DNA from 3 places in the Methylobacterium sp. CM6257 genome. Region 2 is predicted to be linked to each of the others. Evidence: predicted binding sites of a transcription regulator. Region 2 holds the regulator's gene; each other region holds the start of a gene.
The links. The regulator HrcA, encoded in region 2, represses chaperone genes, less so after heat shock. The targets are predictions, from matches to a motif close to GTTAGCACTCNCNNNNNGNGAGTGCTAAC.

Region 1: a site for HrcA is predicted at 1,623-1,651, ahead of groES (co-chaperone GroES). Genes of this name have one in related genera too.
Region 3: a site for HrcA is predicted at 1,976-2,004, ahead of groES (co-chaperone GroES). Genes of this name have one in related genera too.

The regions. Positions count from the first base shown of each region.
Region 1 is NZ_CM137735.1:1,786,381-1,789,649, reverse strand. Features, by position in the region: gene groL (chaperonin GroEL) at 1-1,156, opposite strand, end outside; gene groES (co-chaperone GroES) at 1,230-1,520, opposite strand; gene ACYCO6_RS08665 (response regulator) at 1,843-2,205, opposite strand; gene ACYCO6_RS08660 (DUF3606 domain-containing protein) at 2,262-2,450, opposite strand; gene ACYCO6_RS08655 (alpha/beta fold hydrolase) at 2,832-3,269, shown strand, end outside; gene ACYCO6_RS08650 (alpha/beta fold hydrolase) at 3,260-3,269, shown strand, end outside.
Region 2 is NZ_CM137735.1:1,076,388-1,079,656, reverse strand. Features, by position in the region: gene rdgB (RdgB/HAM1 family non-canonical purine NTP pyrophosphatase) at 1-473, opposite strand, end outside; gene rph (ribonuclease PH) at 485-1,198, opposite strand; gene hrcA (heat-inducible transcriptional repressor HrcA) at 1,366-2,421, shown strand; gene ACYCO6_RS05205 (DUF1236 domain-containing protein) at 2,480-2,737, opposite strand; gene ACYCO6_RS05200 (hypothetical protein) at 2,734-3,192, opposite strand.
Region 3 is NZ_CM137735.1:3,396,136-3,399,404, forward strand. Features, by position in the region: gene atzF (allophanate hydrolase) at 1-367, shown strand, start outside; gene ACYCO6_RS16645 (GNAT family N-acetyltransferase) at 476-751, opposite strand; gene ACYCO6_RS16650 (hypothetical protein) at 1,249-1,518, shown strand; gene ACYCO6_RS16655 (usg protein) at 1,557-1,829, opposite strand; gene groES (co-chaperone GroES) at 2,120-2,434, shown strand; gene groL (chaperonin GroEL) at 2,485-3,269, shown strand, end outside.

The DNA of each region.
Region 1 (3,269 bases), 710 kb from region 2:
CGGTCGAACCGCCGACGCGGATCACCGCGACGCCGCCCGCGAGCTTGGCCAGACGCTCCTGCAGCTTCTCCCGGTCGTAGTCCGAGGTGGTCTCCTCGATCTGCGCCTTGATCTGCGCGATGCGGCCCTCGATGTCGGACTTCTCGCCGGCGCCGTCGATGATCGTGGTGTTCTCCTTCTCGATGCGCACGCGCTTGGCGCGGCCGAGCATGGGGAGCGTCACGTTCTCGAGCTTGATGCCCAGATCCTCGGCGATCATCTGGCCCTTGGTCAGGATCGCGATGTCCTCGAGCATCGCCTTGCGGCGGTCACCGAAGCCCGGCGCCTTGACGGCCGCGACCTTCAGGCCGCCGCGCAGCTTGTTGACCACGAGCGTGGCCAGCGCCTCACCCTCGATGTCCTCGGCGATGATCAGCAGCGGCTTGCCGGTCTGGACCACGGCCTCGAGCACCGGCAGCATGGCCTGGAGCGAGGAGAGCTTCTTCTCGTGGATGAGGATGTAGGGGTCCTCGAGCTCGGCGACCATCTTCTCCGCATTCGTGATGAAGTACGGGGAGAGGTAGCCGCGGTCGAACTGCATGCCCTCGACGACGTCGAGCTCGGTCTCGGCGGTCTTCGCCTCCTCGACCGTGATCACGCCCTCGTTGCCCACCTTCTGCATGGCGTGGGCGATCATCTCGCCGATCTCCTTGTCGCCGTTGGCGGAGATCGTGCCGACCTGGGCGATTTCGTCGGACGAGGAGACCTTGCGGGAGCGCTCGCCGATATCTCTCACGACCGCAGCCACCGCCAGATCGATGCCGCGCTTGAGGTCCATCGGGTTCATCCCGGCGGCGACATACTTCACGCCCTCGCGCACGATGGAGGCGGCCAGCACGGTCGCGGTGGTGGTGCCGTCACCGGCGGTGTCGCTCGATTTCGAGGCCACCTCGCGCACCATCTGGGCGCCCATGTTCTCGAACTTGTCGGCGAGCTCGATCTCCTTGGCGACCGTCACACCATCCTTGGTGATGCGCGGGGCGCCGAAGCTCTTCTCGATCACGACGTTGCGGCCCTTCGGGCCGAGCGTCACCTTCACCGCGTTGGCGAGCAGCTCGACACCGCGCAGCATCTTATCGCGGGCGTCGGCGGAGAAACGAACGTCTTTCGCTGCCATGGTTTGCCTCTTGTCTGGTTGGGTTCTGCCCCAAGGCCTCAGGCGGCCTCAAAGGGCGGGACGGGTGATCCGATCAGGCGGCGACGACGCCCATGATGTCGGATTCCTTCATGATCAGGAGATCCTGACCGTCGATCTTGACCTCGGTGCCGGACCACTTGCCAAACAGCACGCGGTCGCCGGCCTTGACGTCGAGCGGGTTGACGCGGCCCTGCTCGTCGCGGGCGCCGGGACCGACGGCGACGACTTCGCCCTCCTGCGGCTTCTCCTTGGCGGTGTCCGGGATGATGATGCCGCCCTTGGTCTTCTCCTCGCTCTCGATGCGACGGAGCACCACGCGGTCGTGCAGCGGACGGAATTTCATCGTGAGATCCTGATCGCTCCCAAGCGAGATCCAACCGAGGTGGTTGGCGCGATCGCGGGAGAGTAGCGGCGCAGCAAAGCATCGCGGCCCGATCTGTCCGACCTTAGCACTCGCCACGCGAAAGTGCTAATCCTACGACAGCCAAGGTCACGCTTTCACTGGCCGGTATACCTCGGAGAGGCTGGCGCGTCAGTTCGGACCCGGCGGCTTCACACCGCCTGCTCGAGTCCGCTGATCCAGTCATGGTGCGGAACATTCCCACGCAGCTACACGGCCCGCCAGCCGCGTCGGGTTACGGGTTCAAGCCATCGCCATTGGCGGCCTAGAAGCTACCGCTCTGCTGCGCCACGAAGTCGAACACGTCGGCAGTGAGCATGCTGGGCGTGTACGGCTTGGCCATGAAGCGCGCGCCTTCCGGCAGGTCGCCAGCTTTGGGCCAGCTCTGGCCGGACACGATCAGCAACCCGATCTCAGGCCATCGTGCCGAGACCGCCTTCGCCAGCTGATAGCCGTTCAGGTCGCCGCGACACATATCGACGTCGGTGATCATCACGCGCACGTCGGTGCGAGTCCCGAGTACGCCAAGCGCCTCGCCAGCGCTGCATGCTTCGAACACGGCCATGCCGGCATCGGCCAGCGTCTGGGCCATGTCCATCAGCTGCACTGCATCGTCGTCGACGATCAAGACACCGAGCTGGTGCGAGGCCAACGTAGCCCGTTGGTTGAGTGTAGCGACGGCCGTCATGATCCGGACGGCCTGCGAAGGTGACTTGAGAGGGTGGTAATTCGGGAGCCGACCATCCTCACCGCCTTGCGCAGCTGCGCGTCTGTCACGCCGAAGCGCTCGGACCAGGCGGCCCGCACGACGTGATCATAGATGTCGATATGGGTGGCGGCGCGGATTTGAACGGCTGTCGAACCGAACGTCATATGCGAATGCTTCGCGACTTCTCACGAAGACCGCGCCTCAGGTAATCTGTTGAATGGATGAACACCAACGTGGTACAACGAGCAAGGTTGCATTGCTCCCGGGCCGGATATCGCCGCCCCTTTGCGGACTGTTGGCGGCCCTCAATCACGGCTTTAATACCGGTGAGTGGCCGTCGTACGTCTCTACAGATCGGGGCCAGCGTCCGCATTACGCGATGCAAGATACAATGTGACGGGAAGCCACTCGCCGAAGCGCAGATGATGCCTGTCCCACAAGCGGAACAGGTGCGGGCCTCACCCGTTCATTTCTGTTGCATCGCACCATGATTTGTGACGCTCCTTGCTCCCGGTCTGCGCTGCTCCTTTCCGGAGATCCCGATCATGGCAAAGCGCACAAGCCTGCCCGCGCGTCCCTACCTCGCCGCTTCCCTCATCGTCGGCGCTTCCGCGGCCACTGCCCTCACGGTTCGCGCCCGTGCCCGCGCCGCTGAGGTCGCTGCCCCGCCGATCGGCCGCTTCGTCGAGGTCGACGGTGTGCGACTCCACTATGTCGAGTGCGGCCGGGGCGAGCCGCTCGTGCTGCTGCACGGCAACGGCATGATGATCCAGGACTTCCTGTCGAGCGGCTTCCTCGCGCTCGCGGCAAAGCACTACCGGGTGATCATGTCTGACCGCCCGGGCTACGGCTACAGCTACCGGCCGCGCACCACCATCTGGACGCCGGTAGCGCAGGCAGACCTGTTGCACGCAGCTCTCGCGCGGATCGGGGTCACCGCTACCTCGCGCTCGGCCACTCCTGGGGAGCGTCGGTGGCGATTG
Region 2 (3,269 bases):
CGGAAGATCGGGTCGTAGCCGAAGCCGGCCGAGCCGCGCGGCTCCACGAGATCGCCGAAGACCCGGCCCTCGAACAGCTCCGTGTGTCCGTCCGGCCAGGCAAGCACCAGCGCCGAGACGAAATGCGCCCGGCGGCTCTCGGCGCCGCGCCGGTTCAGCTCGGAGAAGATCCGCGCCATGGCGCCGGAGAAATCCTTGTTGGGTCCCGCCCAGCGGGCCGAGAAGATGCCCGGCGCGCCGTCCAGCGCGTCCACGCACAAGCCGGAATCGTCGGCGAAGGCCGGAAGCCCGGTAGCCCCGGCGGCGGCCTTCGCCTTGAGGGCGGCATTCTCAGCGAACATGGTTCCGGTTTCCTCGGGCTCGGGCAGCCCGAGTTCGCCGGCCGAAACCGCCTCGACGCCGAAGGGTGCTAGCAGCTCGCGCATCTCCACGAGCTTGCCGGAATTGTGGGTGGCGATCACCACCTTGCCCATCAGCCTGCGGCTCACGCGATCGCCTCCTTCTGCAGGGCGACCAGCCGGTCCGTTCCGGCGCGGGCGAGCTGCAGCAATTCGAGGAGCTGCGCCTCCGAGAACGGCTCCATCTCGGCAGTGCCCTGCACCTCGACGATTCCGCCCCGGCCGGTGAGCACGAAGTTCGCGTCGGTTTCGGCCGCAGAATCCTCGGCGTAGTCGAGGTCGAGCACCGGGCTGCCCATGTATAGGCCGCAGGAGACCGCCGCGACGTGATCGCGCAGCGGGTCGACCGAGATGATCGAGCGCGCTCGCATCCAGGCGAAGCAATCGTGCAGCGCCACCCAGGCGCCGGTGATCGCGGCGGTCCGCGTGCCACCGTCGGCCTGGATCACGTCACAATCGACCGTGATCTGGCGCTCGCCCATGGCGGGCAGGTTAGTGACGGCCCGGAGAGACCGGCCAATCAGGCGCTGGATCTCCTGCGTACGCCCGGACGGCTTGCCGGAACCGACCTCGCGCCGGGTGCGTTCGTGCGTCGCACGCGGCAGCATGGCGTACTCGGCCGTGACCCAGCCCTTGCCCGAACCGCGTAGCCACGGAGGACCTCGCTCCTCCAGCGAGGCGGTGCAGAGCACGCGGGTGTTGCCGAAGCTGACGAGGCATGAGCCTTCGGCGTAGCGCGATACCGCGCGCTCCAGGCTGACGGGCCGCAACTCGTCGGCGGCACGCTTGGAAGGCCGCATCGCGGGCCCCTTCTGGTGAGAGAACAGAGGGCCGGGCTCTTAGGCCGCCGCGCCACCGCGGGCAAGCATCGCCGTACGGATTGATCCGGGCGGGGCGGGCGGACATGATCGGACGACAGGATGATCGCGTGACAGACCCGAACCCCCGATTTCTGAACGACCCACCGATGCAGGCTCTAGCCGCACTCAACGAGCGTGCTCGCGAGATCTTCCGGCAGATCGTCGAGAGCTATCTCACGACGGGCGAGCCGGTCGGATCACGCAACCTGGCGCGGATCCTCCCGATGACGCTGTCGCCTGCGTCGATCCGCAACGTGATGGCCGACCTGGAGCATTCCGGCCTGATCTTCGCGCCCCATACCTCGGCCGGCCGCCTGCCGACGGAGCTCGGCCTACGATTCTTCGTCGACGCGATGCTCGAACTCGGCGACGTCAGCCAAGACGAGCAGAACCGGATCGAGGCGCAGATGCGGGCCGCGGCCTCGGGTCACACGTTCGAATCGGCGCTGGCCGAAGCCTCGACCATGCTGTCGGGCGTCTCGCGCGGAGCCGGGGTGGTGCTGACTACCAAGGCCAATGTGAACCTCAAGCACATTGAGTTCGTTCGCCTCGACCCGGCTCGGGCCCTCGTCATCCTGGTCTCGGATGACGGCTCCGTGGAGAACCGGCTCGTAGAGCTGCCCCCGGGGCTGCCGGCGGGCGCGCTGCAGGAGGCCACGAACTTCCTCAACGCCCGGCTCCAGGGCCGCACCCTCGGATCGCTGCGCGCCGAGATCGAGGCCGGGCGCAAGGCGATGAAGCGCGAGCTCGATGCACTGACCGAGCGCCTGGTGGATGCCGGGCTCGCCACCTCGGTCGGTCCTACGGAGGCGCGTCAGCTGATCGTGCGCGGGCAGGCCAACCTGCTCGACGACCTGCGCGCCGCCGAGGATCTCGAACGCATCCGCCTGCTGTTCAACGACCTTGAGACGCAAAAGGACGTGATCGACCTGCTGGCTCGTGCCGAGGGCGGCGAGGGCGTGCGGATCTTCATCGGCTCGGAGAACAAGCTGTTCTCGCTCTCGGGCTCGTCGCTGATCGCGGCGCCGTTCCGGGATGGGTCTCAGAAGATCGTCGGCGTCGTCGGCGTCATCGGCCCGACCCGGCTGAACTACGCCCGCATCGTGCCGATGGTCGACTACACGGCCCGCGTCGTCTCCAAGCTCCTCGACGGTGGACGATGAGGCCGCGCCGGGCAGGAAAGACCCCGCCCGGTGCCCGTGACTCGAACCGCCGGACCGGTCAGGCCGGGATCACGTCCACGATTTCGTAGGTGTCGGGATCGACGATCACGATATCGTCGCGAACCAGGATGAACTCGTAGCCCTCGTAGGCCGGCACGAGCGTGATGATCGCCGGCGGTAGCCGGTGCAGGGTGACCGAGCGCGGGATCGCGGTACCCACCGTCACAGCGAAGGAAACATCGCGGACCGGCGAGACCCCCAGATGCGTGATCGAGCTGCGGAACTCGGTGCGCTGCCGGGTATCGAGTCGGCTCACCGCGCCGCGTGCCGAGCCGCCGTGGTGGGCACCTTCTCGCCCACCCCGTTCACCTGCCGCCCCCTTTTCACCGCCACGGCCTGGACCGGCTGCATCGTGGTTCCCGCGTTCACCGGCTGGACCGGCGTCGCGGCCGCCCTTTTCGGCTCCGCCCCGTTTCTCTTTCTCTCCTGCACCCGTCTTCTCTCCTGCACCCGTCCGATCGCCGGCGCCGTTGCGATCGCCGCTGGCACCCCCGGCTCGGCCGGGGCCTTCGGCTCCGCGCTGCGGGGCTCCGCCGGGCTCTGCGCCGCGCGCTCCACCCTCGGCGCCCCCTCCGGGTCCGCGCACGCCACCGCCTTCGGCTCCGCCTCGCGCGCCGCCTCCGGCCCCCCCCGAACCGGCGCCACCAGCGGCGGGACCGGCTCCACCGCCTGTAGCACTGCCGCCGGCGGCGCCCCCTGCTGCGCCGCCACCAGCTCCGCCGCCAGGACCGCCCTGGGCGAAGGCCGTCGCCGCGCCGGCGACGACGATCACGGCCGCAACCGTGTAC
Region 3 (3,269 bases), 2.3 Mb from region 2:
TCTGTCGGGGCTGCCCCTGAACCGCGAACTGGCCGGGCGCGGCGCCCGGTACCTGCGTTCGATCAAGACCGAGCCGGACTACCGCCTCTACGCCCTGCCGGGCGGACCCCCGCAGCGCCCCGGCCTGCTCCGGGTGGCCCCGGGCGAAGGCGGCGCTATCGAGACGGAGGTGTGGGCGCTGCCGCCCGCCGCCTTCGGGACCTTCGTGGCCGGCATCCCGGCGCCGCTCGGCATCGGCACCCTGCGGCTCGCCGACGGGACCGCACCGAAGGGCTTTCTGGTCGAGGCGGCCGGCGTCGCGGGTGCGACGGACATCACGCGGTTCGGCGGCTGGCGCAGCTACATGGCCGGTCGTGCGGCGGCTTAGCGGGCTGCCGCCGCTGAGGGCCTCCTGGACCTGAAGGGCCGGCCGCCCGCGTCGCTCTGCCGATGATCCCGCTTCGGATCGACTCGAATGGCCGGTCCTGGCCGCTCCTCACGCGAGCAGATCATGATGCGCGCGGTGCCTGTGCAGCCAAGCCCTGGCGTAGCCGCACAGGGGCACAATCCGTTCGCCGCCTGCCCGGGCCCGCGCCGCCACCCCTTCCATGAGCCGGTCGGCCGCCCCGGTGCCGCGCAGGACGGGCGGCGCGTAGACGTAGCTGATGATCAGACGGCCCGCCTCCCGGCGATAGGTTGCGAATGCGACGTCGCCGCCGACCGCCAACTCGAAGCGGCCCTGGTCGACGTTGTCGCGCAGCGCATCCGTCATTCGCGTCTCCCTCTCTTCGGCCCCGATGATGACCCCGCCTGCATAACCCTTTCGGCCGCGCGTCGGACCGAGACCGTCGGATCGCGAACCAAGGTCCCGCCCCCGCGCCATCACCCCTGTCGACAAGCCCCGTTGCGCGCCCGGGATGGCGGGCTCTCCACTGCCTTTTCGGATCGATGAACAGCCCGATCGGAGCCGGGTCACGGCCGCCTCCTCTTATCATCCGATGGGGCACGCCCAGGCGAGGGGTTCTAGGAGGTACCTGGTTCCGGCCGGCGCGCCCCTCGGACGCGAAGAGGCAGCCCGTGGACCAACAAGCTGGCCCGGACGGCCCAGGAGCCGCCAAACCCTTTGTCGCCCGCAGTCCGGGGTACAGGGTGGGGTAGACAGCCGAATTCAAGCCCTCCCGCGGCCCGGCCGGTCTGCAGGGACTTGAAGCGTGACCGATGGGCTCCCCACCTCAGCACGCAATCAGTCGCGTCGATGGGTGCAGTGTGATGAGAGCGGAGTTCACCAGAACCTACATCGTCCTTCCGTTTGAGCGTGCCGGCACGGTGGTCGGCGCGCGGCAGGCGCTCGTGTTTGATGACCCCGGTGCGGCACGGTTCTACGCTGAGGCTCTCGGTCAGCGTACGACCGGCGTCGCGATCCTGGAGCGCACGATCGACGCCGAGACCGGCGAGGAGAACGATCGCCTCGTGGCCTCGGGCGGCGCTGTTCCTCCGTTCACGCCGGGCGCCATGCAGTGGACCATGCGCCTGCACTGAACGACACGCCCATCGCTGCCGCGGGCCTCCCGTCTGCGTCAGTGCAGGTTGAACTCGCTGCCGATGGCTCTCAGTTCTGCGGGCCTGATCAGGCGGCTGTGGGCCACCTTCACCGAGTGCAGCGGCCCATCGAGGGCTTCCTGCCAGAACGCCAGGAAGCGCCTCAGCTCGGGAAATTCCGGGAACAGATCGTGCTGTTGCCAGATGAAGGTCTGCAGCAGATGCGGATGGTCGGGCAGGTGGTACAGGATCTCGGCTGTCGTCAGGCTGTAGCCTTCCAGCTGACGACGGAAGGCTGTCGAAACGCTCATGGCGGCACCTCCTGCATTCATCCCGATAGTGACTCGCGACGAAGCAAGAAGGTTGCCGGCTCGGCTGTTAACAACAGGAAAATCGCGAACGGCTTCAGGCTTTTAGCACTCGCCGACAACGGCGGCTGCCAAACTCGCGCGCCGCCGCTGGCACTCTCGCCTGGCGAGTGCTAAGTTTTGGACGCGGATCCGGCGCGTGGCTCTGTGGTGGCGCGGCCTGACCGTGGCCAGGCCGCCCATCTGGGGTCTGGCGAACTTCTCGATCTGTAGCACTCAGACTGGAGGCAGCTATGAAGTTCCGTCCGCTGCACGACCGCGTGGTCGTCCGTCGCATCGAGAGCGAGGAGAAGACCAGGGGCGGCATCATCATCCCGGACACCGCCAAGGAGAAGCCGCAGGAGGGCGAGGTCGTCGCCGTCGGTCCCGGCGCCCGCGACGAGCAGGGCCGCGTCAACGCGCTCGACGTGAAGGCCGGCGACCGCGTGCTGTTCGGCAAGTGGTCCGGCACCGAGGTCAAGATCGACGGTCAGGATCTCCTGATCATGAAGGAATCCGACATCATGGGCGTCATCGACGCCTCCGAGGCGCTCAAGCAGGCCGCCTGAGATCAGGGGCCCATTCCCGCAGTCATGTCCAAGTTAAGGAGTGACACACAATGGCAGCGAAAGACGTACGTTTCTCGTCAGATGCCCGCGAGAAGATGCTGCACGGCGTCGAGCTTCTCGCCAACGCGGTGAAGGTGACGCTGGGCCCGAAGGGCCGCAACGTCGTGATCGAGAAGAGCTTCGGCGCCCCGCGCATCACCAAGGACGGTGTGACGGTCGCCAAGGAGATCGAGCTCGCCGACAAGTTCGAGAACATGGGCGCCCAGATGGTGCGCGAAGTGGCCTCGAAATCGAGCGATCTCGCGGGTGACGGCACCACCACCGCGACCGTGCTGGCCGCCGCCATCGTCCGCGAGGGCGCCAAGTACGTCGCCGCCGGCATCAACCCGATGGACCTGAAGCGCGGCATCGACCTCGCCACGCAGGCCGCCGTGAAGGACATCACCTCGCGCGCCAGGAAGGTCGTTTCGTCGGAGGAGATCGCCCAGGTCGGCACGATCTCCGCCAACGGCGACAAGGAGATCGGCGAGATGATCGCCCACGCCATGCAGAAGGTGGGCAACGAGGGCGTCATCACGGCTGAAGAAGCCAAAACAGCTTTGACCGAGCTCGACGTCGTCGAGGGCATGCAGTTCGACCGCGGCTACCTCTCCCCGTACTTCATCACGAACGCGGAGAAGATGGTCGCCGAGCTCGAGGATCCCTACATCCTCATCCACGAGAAGAAGCTCTCCTCGCTCCAGGCCATGCTGCCGGTGCTCGAGGCCGTTGTTCAGACCGGCAAGCCGCTGCTGATCATCGCCGAGGACATCGAGGGCGAGGCGCTCGCCACCCT